DNA from 2 places in the Mesorhizobium sp. M0410 genome. Region 1 is predicted to be linked to the other one. Evidence: predicted binding sites of a transcription regulator. Region 1 holds the regulator's gene; the other holds the start of a gene.
The links. Region 1 encodes LexA, which represses DNA repair genes until DNA is damaged. Its sites were predicted from a motif close to TGTTCNNNNTGTGTTCNG; they were not measured.
Positions count from the first base shown of each region.

Region 2: the regulator LexA is predicted to act here: its motif matches at 4,691-4,708, upstream of NKI63_RS15750 (ImuA family protein).

Region 1 covers NZ_JAMYRN010000007.1:136,342-143,857, forward strand. Annotated here, with positions in the region: gene NKI63_RS12195 (MltR family transcriptional regulator) at 1-496, shown strand, start outside; gene NKI63_RS12200 (hypothetical protein) at 563-1,366, opposite strand; gene NKI63_RS12205 (ComEC/Rec2 family competence protein) at 1,897-4,359, shown strand; gene lexA (transcriptional repressor LexA) at 4,353-5,087, opposite strand; gene kynU (kynureninase) at 5,543-6,790, shown strand; gene NKI63_RS12220 (hormone-sensitive lipase) at 6,887-7,516, shown strand, end outside.
Region 2 covers NZ_JAMYRN010000009.1:169,995-177,510, reverse strand. Annotated here, with positions in the region: partial or broken gene NKI63_RS15760 (error-prone DNA polymerase) at 1-2,464, opposite strand, end outside; partial or broken gene NKI63_RS15755 (DUF6504 family protein) at 2,461-3,983, opposite strand; gene NKI63_RS15750 (ImuA family protein) at 3,895-4,659, opposite strand; gene NKI63_RS15745 (hypothetical protein) at 5,226-5,963, shown strand; gene NKI63_RS15740 (hypothetical protein) at 6,403-6,918, shown strand.

The sequences.
Region 1 (7,516 bases):
CCAGTACGACGATCTGGAGAGGCTTCGGCGGATTAGGAACGAATTTGCACACAGCTGGGAGCCAGTTTCGTTCTCTGACCAGAAGATCGCCGGGCACATCTCCGCGCTGCACTTCAATAGCCTGCATGAAGAATTTCCAGAGACGCCTCAAGAGAAAGTGCAGACGTCCTTGGGAGTGCTCTTGATGGAATTACGCTCGACGACCAACCAAATGAAAAAACACGGACGCCGTGCTTGTCTTATCGGACAGCACCTAATTTCTGGGGTGGTTGGCGACCTCGATATGCAATTGAACAAATGCCGAATGCGTTTGACGAACCTCGCGGAAGAATTGCAGTCCGCAACTGGGGATCGACGACGGTTCCTGTTGGCTATTCGGCATGGATGGCAAGGGAAACTTGAGATTGTGCGTCTCCAGGCCCCACCGGAACGAAAGCACGAGATTAGCAGCCTGCAAGCCGAATTAAAAACGTGGAATATCCCGCCCGAGGACTAAAGGCACCATCTAGCCGGCAAACCAACTGCGATTCAGTTAGCGTGCGCTGAATAGCTGCCAGAGTGTTTAGAGGCGATCATTTAACTTTAAGTTCTTGGGGTAATCCACGCACTGGGCGAGAAGGTAATCCGCAGCGGCCACAGCGGTAGCGAAGTTGGCTTCCTTGAGCTTGGCTTTCATGGTTGGCGATGAGCGGTCCATCATCTCCGCAATTTCATTGAGCGCATCTCCGAGTGGCTGAAAGTGTGGCTTAGAAAAATAAGCTACTTTGTCAGGAGATTTATTTTTGGCGCGGCGAAGTTGTGAGGCGATCACCCGGACATCTGTGGCCGCCCCGACGAAATTCAGGGGATCTGAAGATTGAACCCCTATTTGGATCATCTGCCTGTCCTCGTCGTCAGCTTCGCCAACCATTATCGTACGTCCACCCACTTTGCGATACCGGCGAATAAAGGCGGCTTGGTGCGTATCGATCAACCGATCTACCTCGGCGCCTTCCAGGAGTTGTGTCTGTTTGCCTATGAATGCGGCTTGGGCGCGGGCCTCTTCTGCCTGTTGTTTTAAAATGTCTCGATTGAGTTCGAACTCCCTCCTCGTCAGCCGCAGTTCCTGCCGTTGCAGAGCAAGCTCTTGTGACTGGACCATGGTGGCCACGAACAACCAAAGAAAGGCAAGTGGAGCGCAGATCCCTGCGACAAAATCGCCGAATGTGTTTAGCGCGAGGCTGGCCTTGTTGATTGGCAAAAGGCTATCCGGCCCGCTATTGCCTAGGATCGAGCCCAATGCCGTGAAATAAACTGCGGTTGCCGCAAACCCGAATACCACCCACCCAGATCGTGCCGATTTCTCGGTCTCTTCCTTTTCGGTCATCCGCTCCCTCTCTAATATCGACTGCCGCTTATAATCAAATCTCGCGCGGCTGTCCCCTTGCCGCCAGCCAGGCTGTAGAGCAGTTGAACCTCTTCGATGCTGTTGGCCCGGAAGGCCGCGCGGATCTCCGGCACGTCGTTGATTGACAGACAGTCTGGTCGCGATTGCCTCGAACTGGTCACCGCCGAAAAGCTCCTTGGCGTAGTCGCCGTCGCTGCCGAAATAGGGCGGGTCAAGCTAGAACAGGGTTTCGGCCGGTCGTAGCAGTCGATGAAGGCGGACCAGCCAAGCTGCTCGACTAAGACGCCAGCGAGCCGGTCACGGAGGTCAGCTAAGAGGGCTGTCGTCAGGTTGAAACCGGCCGATGAAGTCGGGCCGAGAGCCCGGCGGGCTACCCTGCCGAACGCGAGGCGCGGTGAAGATAAAGGAAGCGACCCAGGCGGGCGTAGGAAGCGAATGTTGTTGCGCGGACTTTCGCGCGTTGCGCGTTCATGTAGCATAGGAGGTCGAGGGCGCAAGGGGCAGACCCGATGGCTGTGCGAGGCCGTGGTGCGGGCGAGGGCGAGGACGTTGGCAGCGGCGTCAGCGAACGCTTGCTGTTTGCCGCTCCCCCGCCTGTCCTGCCGGCACCGGCATTGCTACCCGCTCCGCGCTTCGATGCTCCGTCGCTGCCGGCCAGCGACCCAGCAACGGTTCTCGTGCCCGCGGGCGAGCCCATCGTACGCCTGCCCAGGCGTTTCCGCCTCTCGTCACCGTCCCGTATCCGCAACAGCGTAACCTCGGCGGCCGGCCTGGAACTCGACCGTGGCATCGCCTTCCTGCTGGTGCCGGTGTTCCTCGCATGCGGGGTGGTCGTGTATTTCGCGATGGCGGTGGAGCCGGCCTTTCCACAGCCGATCGCACTCGTGCTCCTCGCGGCCCTTTGTGCCGTCGTCTCGCGCTCTTGGCCCAGAGCCCGCCTGTGCTTCATGGTGGCGTTGTTCTGCGTGCTTGGCGTGCTTGCCGCCAAGTTCGAGACCTGGCGTGTCGGGACGCATGTGCTCGGTTCTGAAATCTCGACGCGGCTGACGGGTCGCGTCGTATCGTACGAACCCATGGCTAGCGGCCGCATCCGGCTGACAATCGATGTGATCTCAACCGCCAGGCCGACGCTGCGCTACATGCCGGAACGGGTCCGCGTTTCGGCGATGAAGATACCGGATGAGCTGGCCGCCGGTTCCGAGATCACCGGCTATGTGCGGCTGCTGCCGCCGACCGGCCCGGTGCGGCCCGACAGCTATGATTTCTCCTTCGACAGCTATTTCGCCGGTATCGGCGGCAGCGGCTTTTTTCTCGGCAATCCGAAAGTCGTGTCGTCGAGCAGCATGCCGCTTGCCGCGCGGCTTTCTTCCGCGATCGAAGACGCGCGCGAATCCATCGCCGACCATATCCGCAGCCGCATCGGCGGCGCCGAGGGCGAGATTGCTGCTGCGCTGATCGTCGGCGTGCGCGCAGGCATTCCCGAGGAGATCAACGAAGCGATGCGGCGTACAGGCATTTATCACATCATCTCTATCTCGGGGCTGCATATGGCGTTGGTCGCCGGCACCATCATGGCGCTGCTACGCGGCGCCTTTGCGCTGTTTCCCGATTTCTCATCGCGACGGCCGGTCAAGAAATATGCCGCGGCCGCCGCGCTTTTTTCGATTGCGGCCTACCTCGTCTTTTCCGGCATTGTGGTAGCGGCCGAACGCAGCTTCATCATGCTGGCGGTGATGCTTATCGCCGTGCTGTTCGACCGGGCCGCGCTCACCATGCGCAACCTGGCGATCTCGGCCATCGCGGTCATTCTGGTGTCGCCACACGAGGTGGTCGGTCCGAGCTTCCAGATGTCCTTCGCCGCGACGGCGGCCCTTGTCGGCGCCTATGCCGGCTGGTCCGACTACCGCGCCGGCAGGGCCACCACGCCGCCGCCGCGGCGGTCGCCGCTACGCCTCGCCACGCGAAAGGTCCTGCTGGGCATGGGCGGCCTGGCGATGACCTCGATCATTGCAGGGAGCGCCACGGCGCTTTTCGCCATATGGCATTTCCAGCGCGTGGCGCCGCTCAGCCTGTTCGCCAATCTGGCCATCATGCCCATCGTCTCACTGGTCGTCATGCCCTTCGCCGTCCTCAGTGCGCTGGCGATGCCGTTCGGCGCGGATGGGCCTTTCCTATACGTGATGGGCAAGGGGCTGACGGCGATGATCGCCCTGTCCGGGTGGATCTCGGAGCGCTCGCCGATCGATGCGGTCGGGCTGATTTCGCTGAGATCCGTCCTTCTGGTGACGATCGCCCTCGTCATTGCCAGCATGGCGACGACCTGGTTGCGGCTGGCGGCACTTCCTTTTGCGCTCGCCGGCTTGCTGACGACAACGCAGACACGCGTACCCGACGTATTGATCTCGGAGGACGCACGGCTGGTCGCGCTGCCGATCGGCAGCGGTGAGCTCGCGGTCAACCGGGCACGCCCGAATGAGTTCACCATCGACAACTGGAAACGCGCGCTCACATCAGAGGCTATCGTCGCGCCGGAAACACCTGGAAAGAACGATCCGCAATTCGACATTGCCGATCCGGCCGACCTACCGCCGGGCATGCCGTTCATTTGCACGGACGGTCTCTGCCTCGCCAGGCATCCATCCGGCGCGATCATTGCGCAAGCCAAGGATCGCGATACCGCACGGCCAGCCTGCGCCTTCGCCAGCTTGATCGTCATCGACGACGCCACCGCCCATAATCCCTGCTACTACGACCGGCTGGTCCTCGTCGTCACAAAACGGCAACTGGCGCGCGCAGGAAGTGCGGCCGTCTATTTCGATCCACAAGCGGCAACACGCGCCGAAATCCGCTTCGCCGTCGAAAAATCATACCGGCCCTGGCACGTGCAGCGGAAATTTTCACGCGCGGCGCGCGGCCTGCCGCCATACCGGGCCGACAATCCAAAAGCCGGCACCAAGGGCGCAACTCAGTAGCGGCGGATCAGCCCAACGAGCTTGCCCTGCACCTTGACCCTGTCTGGTCCAAAGATGCGCGTCTCGTAGGCCGGATTGGCGGCCTCCAGGGCGATCGAGGCGCCCTTGCGGCGGAACCGCTTCAGTGTCGCTTCCTCCTCGTCGACCAGGGCCACCACGATCTCACCGGGGCTCGCCGTATCGGCATTGCGGATGATCACCGTGTCGCCGTCGAAAATGCCAGCCTCGATCATCGAATCGCCTTTGACCTCGAGCGCATAATGCTCGCCGCCCATGATCATATCCGGCGGCACCGAAATCGAATGCGTCTGGTGCTGGATAGCATCGATCGGCACACCGGCGGCGATGCGGCCCATCACCGGGATCGAAACGGCGGCGACGACATCGTCGTCATTGCCGGCTGCAGGGACGCGCGACGATGTCGGCTTGCCCTGCCGAGGGGCACCTTGCCCAAGACTGCCCTGGATGACACTCGGCGAGAACTTGCGTGCCGCATTGAGGCCGGGGGCGATCGAGTCAGGCAGGCGTAGCACCTCCAGTGCACGGGCCCGGTTGGGCAAACGGCGAATGAAGCCGCGCTCCTCCAGCGCCGTAATCAGTCGGTGGATTCCGGATTTGGAAGCCAGGTCGAGCGCTTCCTTCATCTCGTCGAAGGACGGTGGGATACCGCTTTCCTTCAACCTTTCGTGGATGAACATAAGCAGTTCGTGTTGTTTGCGTGTCAGCATAGCGACCCCCAACAGAATCAGAAAACAAACCCAGAACAGACACTATCTGTTCCAGTTGTGTTCCGCAACTGTTTAAAGTTTAATGAATGCGTTAAGGCTCGGGAAACAAACGACGTCCCCTACCGGCGTACCGTATTTTCGCCGCCGCGAGCCTCATCGCATTGATTCTGCTTTCATTTGCGCCGTTCTGGCCTCCTAGAAGGCGGTACTGGCATCGGCCGTCGGTCGGCAAAGGGCACGGAAGTGAACCCCTATCGACTGTGCGGTTTGGTCAATGCGCCGTGAACGAAACGAACTCAAAACGCCAACCTCGGGCTAACTCCAGGTTTCCACCGCCTGGTCAGGCTGCTTCTCGCCGGTGGAGCCTTGCACGCGCAACCAGGTAATGGAAGAACAGAAGAACAGTTGATGCGTGTCCGGCGTTGCGTTGGATTTTTTGGGGGAGCAGGCAAATCATGACGGGAATTCCCGATCTCGTGGCCGTAAAGGCGATGGATGCCGCGGATCCGCTGGGCGCGATGCGCGACCGCTTTGTCTTGCCGCAAGGAGTGATCTATCTCGACGGCAATTCGCTAGGAGCTGCTTCACGTGCCGCTTTCGATGAATTGTACAAGGCCGCGACCGAAGAATGGTCGCATGATGTCATCCGCGCATGGAACACGGCCGGCTGGTTCAACATGCCGCTTGAACTTGGCGACCAGCTAGGGCGCCTGATCGGTGCCGCGGTCGGCCAGACGGTGGTCTGCGATACGACGTCGGTCAACATCTACAAGCTGCTGCACGCCGCCATGGCCATGCGACCGGAGCGGCAGGTCATCGTCGCCGAGGGCGATAGTTTTCCGACAGACCTCTACATGGCTGAGGGTGTGGTTTCGACGCGAAAAGATGCGCTGCTGCGCCTCTCGGCGGTCGACGCGCCGACCATCGAGGAGCTGATCGACGATCGCACCGCCGTGGTGCTGGTCAACCACGTCAACTACAAATCGGGCGAACTGCGCGACATGCCGGCGCTGACGCGCAGGGCCCAGGAAGCCGGGGCGATGATCGTCTGGGATCTCTGCCACACCGCCGGCGCGATGCCAGTCGAGCTCGACAAAGCCAACGCCGATTTTGCCGTTGGCTGCACCTATAAATATCTGAATGGCGGCCCGGGCGCGCCTGCCTTCATCTATGCGGCTGAGCGGCATCTTGCCGACATTCAGCAGCCGCTCACCGGCTGGTGGGGCCATGCACGGCCCTTCTCCTTCGAGCCAGGCTATGCGGCCGGCACCGGCATCCGCCGGTTTCTGTGCGGCACCCAGCCGATCCTTTCGATGCGCACGCTGAAGGGCGCGCTCGACATCTGGGACGATGTCGACATGACGGCGGTGCGCAAGAAGAGCATCGCACTGGCCGATCTGTTCATCGAGCTTGTCGAGGCAAAGTGCGGCACTTACGGCCTCACGCTCGAAAGCACGCGCGATGGGGAAAAACGCGGCAGCCAGATTTCATTCATGCATGAGCATGGCTACCAGATCATGCGCGCGCTGATCGAACGTGGCGTGATCGGCGATTTTCGCGCGCCATCGACCATGCGCTTCGGCTTCACCCCGCTCTATGTCGGCTATGCCGATGTCTGGCAGGCCGTCGAAGTGCTTGAGGACATCCTGCGCACCGGTGCGTGGAAGGATGCGCGCTTCGCCATCAAGGCGGCTGTCACTTGAGATCGATGCGAGAGCTGGAATCGTGAGGCTGGCGACGACGCGCCGCGCGATGCTCGCGGCCAGGTTGCAAGGCCATATTGCCAGGGAGGGCGCAGGGTGTTCGAACGTCACATTGCCGATTGGGACAACGCCTATGCCAACGGCGCCAACATAGCCGGCAGCGATCGCTGGCCGGCGGCCTGGGTCGAGCCCGCGCAGGTTTTCCGCGACGCGCTTTTGACCGAGGGCAGGGCGCGGCTCGACCTGGCCTATGGCGACAACCCACGCAACCGGCTCGATCTTTTCCTGCCGGCCACCAAGCCGAAGGGGGTCGTGGTGTTCGTCCATGGCGGCTACTGGATGGCATTCGACAAGAGTTTCTGGTCACATCTTGCCGCGGGCGCTGTTGATCGCGGCTATGCAGTTGCCATGCCGTCCTACACGCTCTGTCCGCAGATACGCATTGGCAGCATCGTCAAGGAAGTCGGCGCGGCGATAGGCAAGGCGGCGGCGATGGTCGCAGGGCCGCTGATGCTGACCGGGCACTCGGCCGGCGGCCATCTTGTTAGCCGGATGGTTACGAGGACGACGCCGCTGGCGCCCGAAGTGGTCCGGCGCGTTCGTCACGTGGTGTCGATCTCGGGGGTGCATGATTTGCGCCCGATCATGCGCACCGGCATGAACGAGACGCTGGCGATCGATGAGGCCGAGGCGCAGGCCGAAAGTCCGGTGCTGCTGCGCCCGATG
Region 2 (7,516 bases), on a different contig from region 1:
GACGCAAAGGATTGGTCGGCGCGTGTGGTGACGATGGTCGCGGCGTCGGCGTTTGCAGACCACGAACCATCCGCAAGCCAAGCCGAACGGCAAACCGGTCCTCACTTTCGGTGGGCTCGAGCGTGCAATCCCAGCGCGACGCGTTCACACACACCGGGCGAACCTCGACACCGTGGTCACCGGCATCGCGAACGATCTGCGCGGGTGCGTAGAAACCCATCGGCTGGGCATTGTTAAGACATCGGGGTGATGACATTTCAGCCAAGACGATGCGTAGGCGATCAATGCAAAGCTTGCCGCATGGCTCTCGGGAAAACCGTAACTGCCGAAGCCCTCCAATTGCTTGAACGTCTTTTCGGCGAATTCGCGCTCATAGCCGTTCTTCACCATGCCACCGATCAGCTTGGCGCCGAAGCTGGAGACACCGCCAGTGTGCTTGAAGGTTGCCATGGCGCGGCGAAGCTGATCGGCCTCGCCCGGCGTGAAGCCGGCACATTCGATCGCGACGCGCATCGCCTGTTCCTGGAACAGCGGCACGCCCAGTGTTTTTCCGAGCACCTTTTCGAGCTCCGGCTTGGGATAGACAACCTCCTCCTTGCCTTCGCGCCGCCGCAGGTAGGGGTGTACCATGTCGCCCTGGATCGGTCCTGGCCGCACGATCGCCACCTCGATTACCAGGTCATAGAAGGTCCGTGGCTTGATGCGCGGCAGCATTGACACGGCTCGGGATTCGATCTGAAAGTTGCCGAGCGTATCGGCCTTGCGGATCATCGCATAGGTGCGCGGATCCTCGGCCGGGATCGTGGCGAGATCCAGATTGATCCCCTTGTGCTGTGACAAGAGATCAAAGCCGCGCTTCATGCAGGACAGCATGCCGAGCGCTAGCACGTCGACCTTCATGAACTTCAGCGCGTCGATGTCATCCTTGTCCCATTCGATGACCTGACGATCCTTCATTGCGGCCGGTTCGATCGGCACCAGATCGTCGAGCCTGTCGCGAGTCAGGACGAAGCCACCGGGGTGTTGCGACAGATGACGCGGTGCGCCGATCAGCTGCCTGGCCAGGTCAAGCGCCAGGCGCAGACGGCGATCGCCGAGATTGAGGTTCAGTTCCTCCGCATGCTTTGGTTGGACGCCTTCGTCCGACCAGCCCCACACCTGCGACGACAGCATCTTGATTAGGTCTTCGGGCAGACCCAGAGCCTTGCCGACATCACGCAGGGCGCCTTTGGAACGATAGCGGATGAGGGTCGAGCAGAGTGCTGCGTGCTCACGGCCATAGTTATCGAACATCCATTGCATGGCGATTTCTCGGCGCTCATGTTCGAAATCGACATCGATATCGGGCGGCTCGCGGCGTTCTTCCGAGACGAAGCGCTCGAACAGCAGGTCATTGCGGTCGGGATCGATCGAGGTGATGCCCAAGACATAGCATACAGCGCTGTTGGCGGCAGACCCCCTGCCTTGGCAGAGGATGTCCTGACTGCGGGCAAAGCGCACGATCGAATTGACGGTCAGAAAATACGGCGCGTATTGCATTTTCTCGATGAGCTGCAATTCATGCTTGAGCGTACCAACAACCTTGTCCGGCACGCCTTCCGGAAAGCGCGTCGTGGCACCTTCCCAGGTCCAGTTTCTCCAGCGCCTGCTGCGGTGTCAGACCCGGCACCATGCGTTCCTCGGGATATTGATAGGCAAGCTCGTCCAGTGAGAATCGACAGCGCTCGGCGATCTCGAGGGTATGCGCGATCGCTTCGGGATAACGGCCGAACAGGCGTGCCATCTCAATCGGCGGCTTCAGATAGCGGTCGGCATGTCGTTCGCGCCGCAGCCCGGCGTGGTCGATCGTGACATTGTGCCGGATGCAGGTGACGACGTCCTGCAGGATGGGCCGTGACGGCTCGTGGAAGAGCACATCGTTGGTAACGACCGTTGGCACGCCGGCCTGTCCGGCAAGATTGGAAAGATCGTGCAGCCGCAAAGCGTCGTTGGGACGGCGGCGCAGCGTCAGCGCCATGTAAGCCCGGTCGCCAAACGCTTCGCACAGTCGCCGCAGCCACATCGAGGATGTGTCGTCGGCCTGATCGGGAACGAACACCGCAACAAGGCCGTCGCCATAGCCGACGAGGTCGGCCCAATGCAGCACGCATTTCGCCTTGCCACCGCGCTTCTTGCCCAGAGACAGCAAGCGGCAAAGCCGCGAGTAGGCGGCGCGATCGGTCGGATAGACCAGGATGGAAATCTCTTCCGCCAGATCCAGCCGGCAGCCGACGATCAGCCTGACGCCGGTCGCCTTTGCCGCCTCATGCGCGCGCACGATCCCGGCCAGGCTGTTGCGATCGCAGATGGCAAGTGCGGGCATGTCCATTATGGCGGCCTGCGCAAACAATTCCTCGCAGGAACTGGCGCCACGCAAGAAGGAAAAATGCGAGGTGCATTGCAGTTCGACGTACGGTGCGATCATCCGAAAATGCCGTGCAGGAACCAGCGATGGGAGCCGGTCGCGGCATCCTCGCCATCGCCAGCGCGATAGATCCAGTAGCGCTCGCCGGCATCGTCCTCGACCTGGAAATAGTCGCGCACCGCGGCAAGTTCGGCGTCGCGCTTCCACCACTCGCCGAAAACGCGCTCAGGGCCATCGGCCCGCTTCACCCTTCGACGGATGCCTCTCCAGGTAAAGCTCGGTGGCGGATGATTAGGCAATAGAGCTATCGCCTCGATCGGCTCAGGCACTGCGAACAGACGAGCCGGACGCGGCCAATGGTCTGGCCAGGCATCGCCGGTCTCCACCGACGCGGGGGCGACACGCCGAACTGATCGTTCGGGCACGTCGCTGGCCACCGGGGCAAACCGATAAAGCATCTCCTCGCCGGCACGATTGCCCAGTATGTCGATCAGGTCCGAAATGTCAGCGTCCTGTTGTTCGATGAGTGAGGAGATCGTCTGCCTGGGCGTCAACGGTTCGGCTCGAGGCGCCGACAAGCGCATCAGCTCGATGCCGAAACCGGGATCGACCCGCTCGATCTTGTCGCAAAGCAGACGCGTCAGCCGCTTGACATCGCGGATGGGCAAGGCGGTGCCGACGCGAATGGCTTCGATCCGGTTGTCGACGCGGTAGAGCAGCAGGTCGAGCCGTCGGGCGCCTAGCCCCCTGGTCTCCAGCTCGAGGCATAGCGCTTGCACAAGCTTGCCGATGTAGCGCGCGATAGTGTCGGCCGCACCAATGGGCTCGCCAAAGGCATGCTTTACCTCGACCACCTCCACTGGCCGCACCGGCTCGATCGGTTCGGCAAGGCGGCCAGTGGCCTGGTCAAGACGGCGGCCCAATTCGGGCCCAAAGCGCAGGGTCAAGGGTGCGCGAGGCTGCTGCAGAAGGTCCCCCACCCTGTCGAAGCCCAAAACGCGCAAACCGCTGACGATTGCGTCGGGCAACCGTAGAGACGGGATGGGCAGAGGACGAATGGCGTCGAGGGTTCCGTTGCCAGCGACCACGCTGACGGTCTGCCGGATGTAACGCGCAACGGCGTGAGCGGCACCCCAGCTATCCGCAATCGCTGCCCGCGCCGAAAAGCCGACCTGGTAGAGACGTTCGACCATATCGACCAGCATCATCTGTTCGCCGCCATGAAGGTGATCGGCGCCCGTGGTGTCCAGGACCAATCCGTCCGGAGGATCCGCAGCTACGATCGGCGCGTACCGCCGCAATGCCCACAGCGCCAGCCGCTCCAATCCCTCCGTGTCGGCATCGGGCTCCGCGTCCATAACCACCAGACCCTGAATGAGGGCCTGCGCTTTCGTGCCGGCATTCCGATGCGTAGGCCCGCTTCCATAGCCGAGCGATCTGCCGCGATCACCAAGCGACGATTGCCTTGCCGCCCGACCAGCACCAAGGGTCTATCCGGTGGCGGCGAGACGTCGCCCAATTTCCTTCTGAGCCGGTCGGTCGACCAGCTTGGAAGGAAGAGCGAGACGACCTTGGGCATCGCATGCCTCCACTTCGATATCGAGCGTTTCCCCTCCACGAGACCGGATCAGTTCAAGTTGCCATCGCGCCCGGCCAACGCCTGGCACAGGCAGCGGCCGTGACGGCAGCACAGAAACCCGCCAGCGGGTGACAGACGCCGTCGGCTGCCCAAAATCGGCGGCTTCGGTCTGTCGGCGCCAGCGGCGGACGGCGATGCCCATGGCGCCGGAGCCTTCCGATGCAAGCTGCAAACGTCGCGAGGCCGTCATCGACAGCCGGGCAACCTCGGCAACCACAGCCCCAAGCCCCATGTGCCGCAGGCCTTCCTCGAAGCAGGCGAGCAGGGATTTGTCGTCACCGGCTTCGACATAGATCACCCGGTCCGGGTGAAGTCCGACCTGGGCGATTGCCGGCGCAAACAGATCCTGGCGCGTCACACACCACAGCACCTTGCCCTGCGTCCTGGCCGCAATTCCTGCAGCAAAAAGCGACGCGGCGGCGCCATCAATCGCTCCATTGCCACCACCGGCAACTTCATGGAGCGCGCCAAGTGCCACACCGCCCCCAGGCAGGTGGCTGTCGATAGAGGAAATGCCGAAAGGGAGCACCGCTCTTTCGGGCGTGTTGCCGCCTTCGAGACGCGCAATGCGATTTTGAAGATCGGAAATGGCAGCGTTTGGCGCCGATGCACTCATCTGGTCCCCTGAACGCGAAATGCTGATGGTATGTTCCTCATTTGTTCTCTTCCTAGTAAAGAGTCAATGGCATGGTGAGGTGGCGCTGCGGAAGAAATGTTTGGCGCGACCGCTCACTCGGTGGCACCGATAGAGTCGTTTGCCGACAGGACGATACGGTCGAAGGGCACGATGCCCCGCTGGACGTCGCGCCGGCGACTGCCGGCGCCCAAAGGAAAAACGGCGCATAAGCCGCAGTCCTGCGCGCGTCCGCAAATGCGGACATTGTCGCGCGCGGGACGGAGGAAATTCGCCCCCGCCGCGGACGGTTAACAGGACAGCCGTAGGAGCGTCAGCATAGCGCCGGCCGCAGGACGGGACGCGGGACCGACTGTCCCCGTCCGCAGCGGTCCGCATCATGATCGGCAATGGAGCCGTTGCCTTGGAATTCGACACGGAGCGCCGATCATCGCTCTGGTGGCTATCCCGTTGAAAAAACGGAACCAATTCCTCTGTTGCCAAGAGCCTATTGACTCCAATGTTCTTATTTTGTTCACTGTCGGTGCGATTGGCACAGGAGGCGAACCATGGAACTTCGCTTGAACATTGAAGGTGCAACGCCCGAAGAACTGGCACGCGGTGTCTTCGCGCGGGCCGGCATTACGGCTTTGCAGGGCGCGGAAGGTTTGTTCGCGTTGGAAGGGTGGGACATCAAAGGCTTTCCGGAAGACGACAAGCCCACCGAGGACGAGGACCGGGCTGCTTCGGTTTGGATGGAGGCCGACGAGGCTGCGACGACCGCATGTTGTGCGGGCTGGCCGGAGGACAGAGTTCCGCGCCATCAGATCATGGAACTGATCGACGTTCCCCGAACGAGATTGCAAGCCGAGGCGCTTCCGGACACGTGGCCGGCGCGCAAGCAGCTCTATCCGGACGTCGTCAAACGGCTGGAGGTTACAGCTGGCCCGGACCACCAGATCGATTTCGATATTGCCTTCGTTCTGGGTTGGGTGTGCGAGCGGCCGACGCTGGAGCGGTTGAGCCCCTTTCGGAAGATGGCGACCGTATCCCCTTCTTCACCAGCGACCTTGCCCAGGTGGAGGAAATGGCTCGCAAGGCGCTCAAGAACTGGACTATCGAGATTGACCGGGATCCCTACGATGCCCACGTTTTCGACCCTGCAGCCGTCGATGACGGTGACGAATTGCGCATGGCGGCGTGGCGCGATTTTCGACGGCTCCCTGCTTATGGAGAAGCCGCCTGCAAACCCCGCAGTCGCACTGACCCTGGCGATGATGCGCGGCCAGTCGATGCATTTCGAATAGTGGTCAAACGCAGTCGGGGCTCACCAACGCCATCGGTCATCGACTGCGACTAACCACACCAGGTTGCGCTGCCCGACGACCTTTACACCGACCGGAACTTCACCATGATCGCGAAGTTCTGCCAAGAACGAGGGCTTATGCACCATATGGCGGGGACGCATAGCTGATGACGCATCGCTATGAAAACTGTCGGGAAGTATCGTTTCTCGCGGGCCTTTTTGGATCGTTTCGTCAACGAACGCTTCAAGTGCTAGGCTTGCTTTCCGCATACCGCATTCCCATGCTTTCCGGTAAGCATGTATGCCCGAACGCCCAACGCGCATATTGTAACCTGAGCCACTTGATTTTGCTGGGCCTCGTCTTGGAAGCTACTCGAATCCTCGCAGTCGCTGCGGTGGGCAAGACAGGCTTGCGGGTCAGGGACTAAAGGGAGGACCGCATGAGCGACGTGGCGAAGGTTCTGGGACTGATCGAGAACTGCAACGATCCCGAAAAGCTGAAATCGTGGATCAGGAACGCCCGGGACAAGGGTGAGCCGGGCGTGGCCGACGCCGCTTTCCGCAAGCTGGTTTCGGTCCTACCCAAAGAGAAACCCCGGACCGGGGAGCATGATTTCTGGCAGACGATACATGCCTTCGAGCATGTCCTGTCCGAAGAGCGAGGAAAGACGACCCGGCTCGCCCGCACTAGGCAGAAAGTCGCAAGGGCGGGAGTGGTCCAAACCCTTCAAGACTGGGCCATGAGCGCGAAAAGCACCGACGGCTTTGTCATGCTGCTGGAGCGGAACATGCCGGAGCTGACCGGCGAAGCCATCGTTGTGCGGCACGCGCCGCAGTTTGGCGCGGAGGTCGTCGCGGCGGCGAGGCGCAGGCTAGAGGCAGCGGGTATCGATATTGCCACGCTTCCTGGCGCACACGTTCGGAATGACTGTCCGCAAAAAGGGCGGCCATCTTGAGTTGCCGCCGATCGTGGCGGGCGAGTGGCGCGGCGAAATCGTAGGCTCAGCCAACGTCAACTTCGGCCAAGTGGTTCAGCCAGGCCCGCCCCGCCAGTCGGTCGAATTCACCTATATCATTCTCCCCGCCACGCTCATCATGCCGGACCCGGCGTTTAGGTGGCCGGGCGTCGTCATGATCATGGCGCCCACGCCCATGAAGACGGAGTTCAGACGCGGGCACGCTCTTCCAGGCCGATCGCCTGCCGTCGCTGAGTCTCTCCCTCGAAGTCACCAGGGCGCAGTTTTCGGACATGCTTCCACGCATCGAAGCGCGGCGGCTCAAGAATTTTCATTTCACCGTGGAGGAGCAAAGAGATTCTTGGCCTGTGCGGAGCTGGGGCATGGGAGCCACGACAGCCTAGCGCGTCGGCCCCGCCCCCATTCTATTCGTCTCGACGATTGCAGGGTGCGCGGCGTCCGACATTCCGACTGGACCTCGTGGATGTCGAGCGTTGCCTGAAACCTATTGGGTGCTACGCGCGGCAACGAAGTGCAGAATGCGTCGAGCTGAGTCGGAGGAAAGGCGGTAGCGCTCTCCCGACTCGAACCCCCGCAG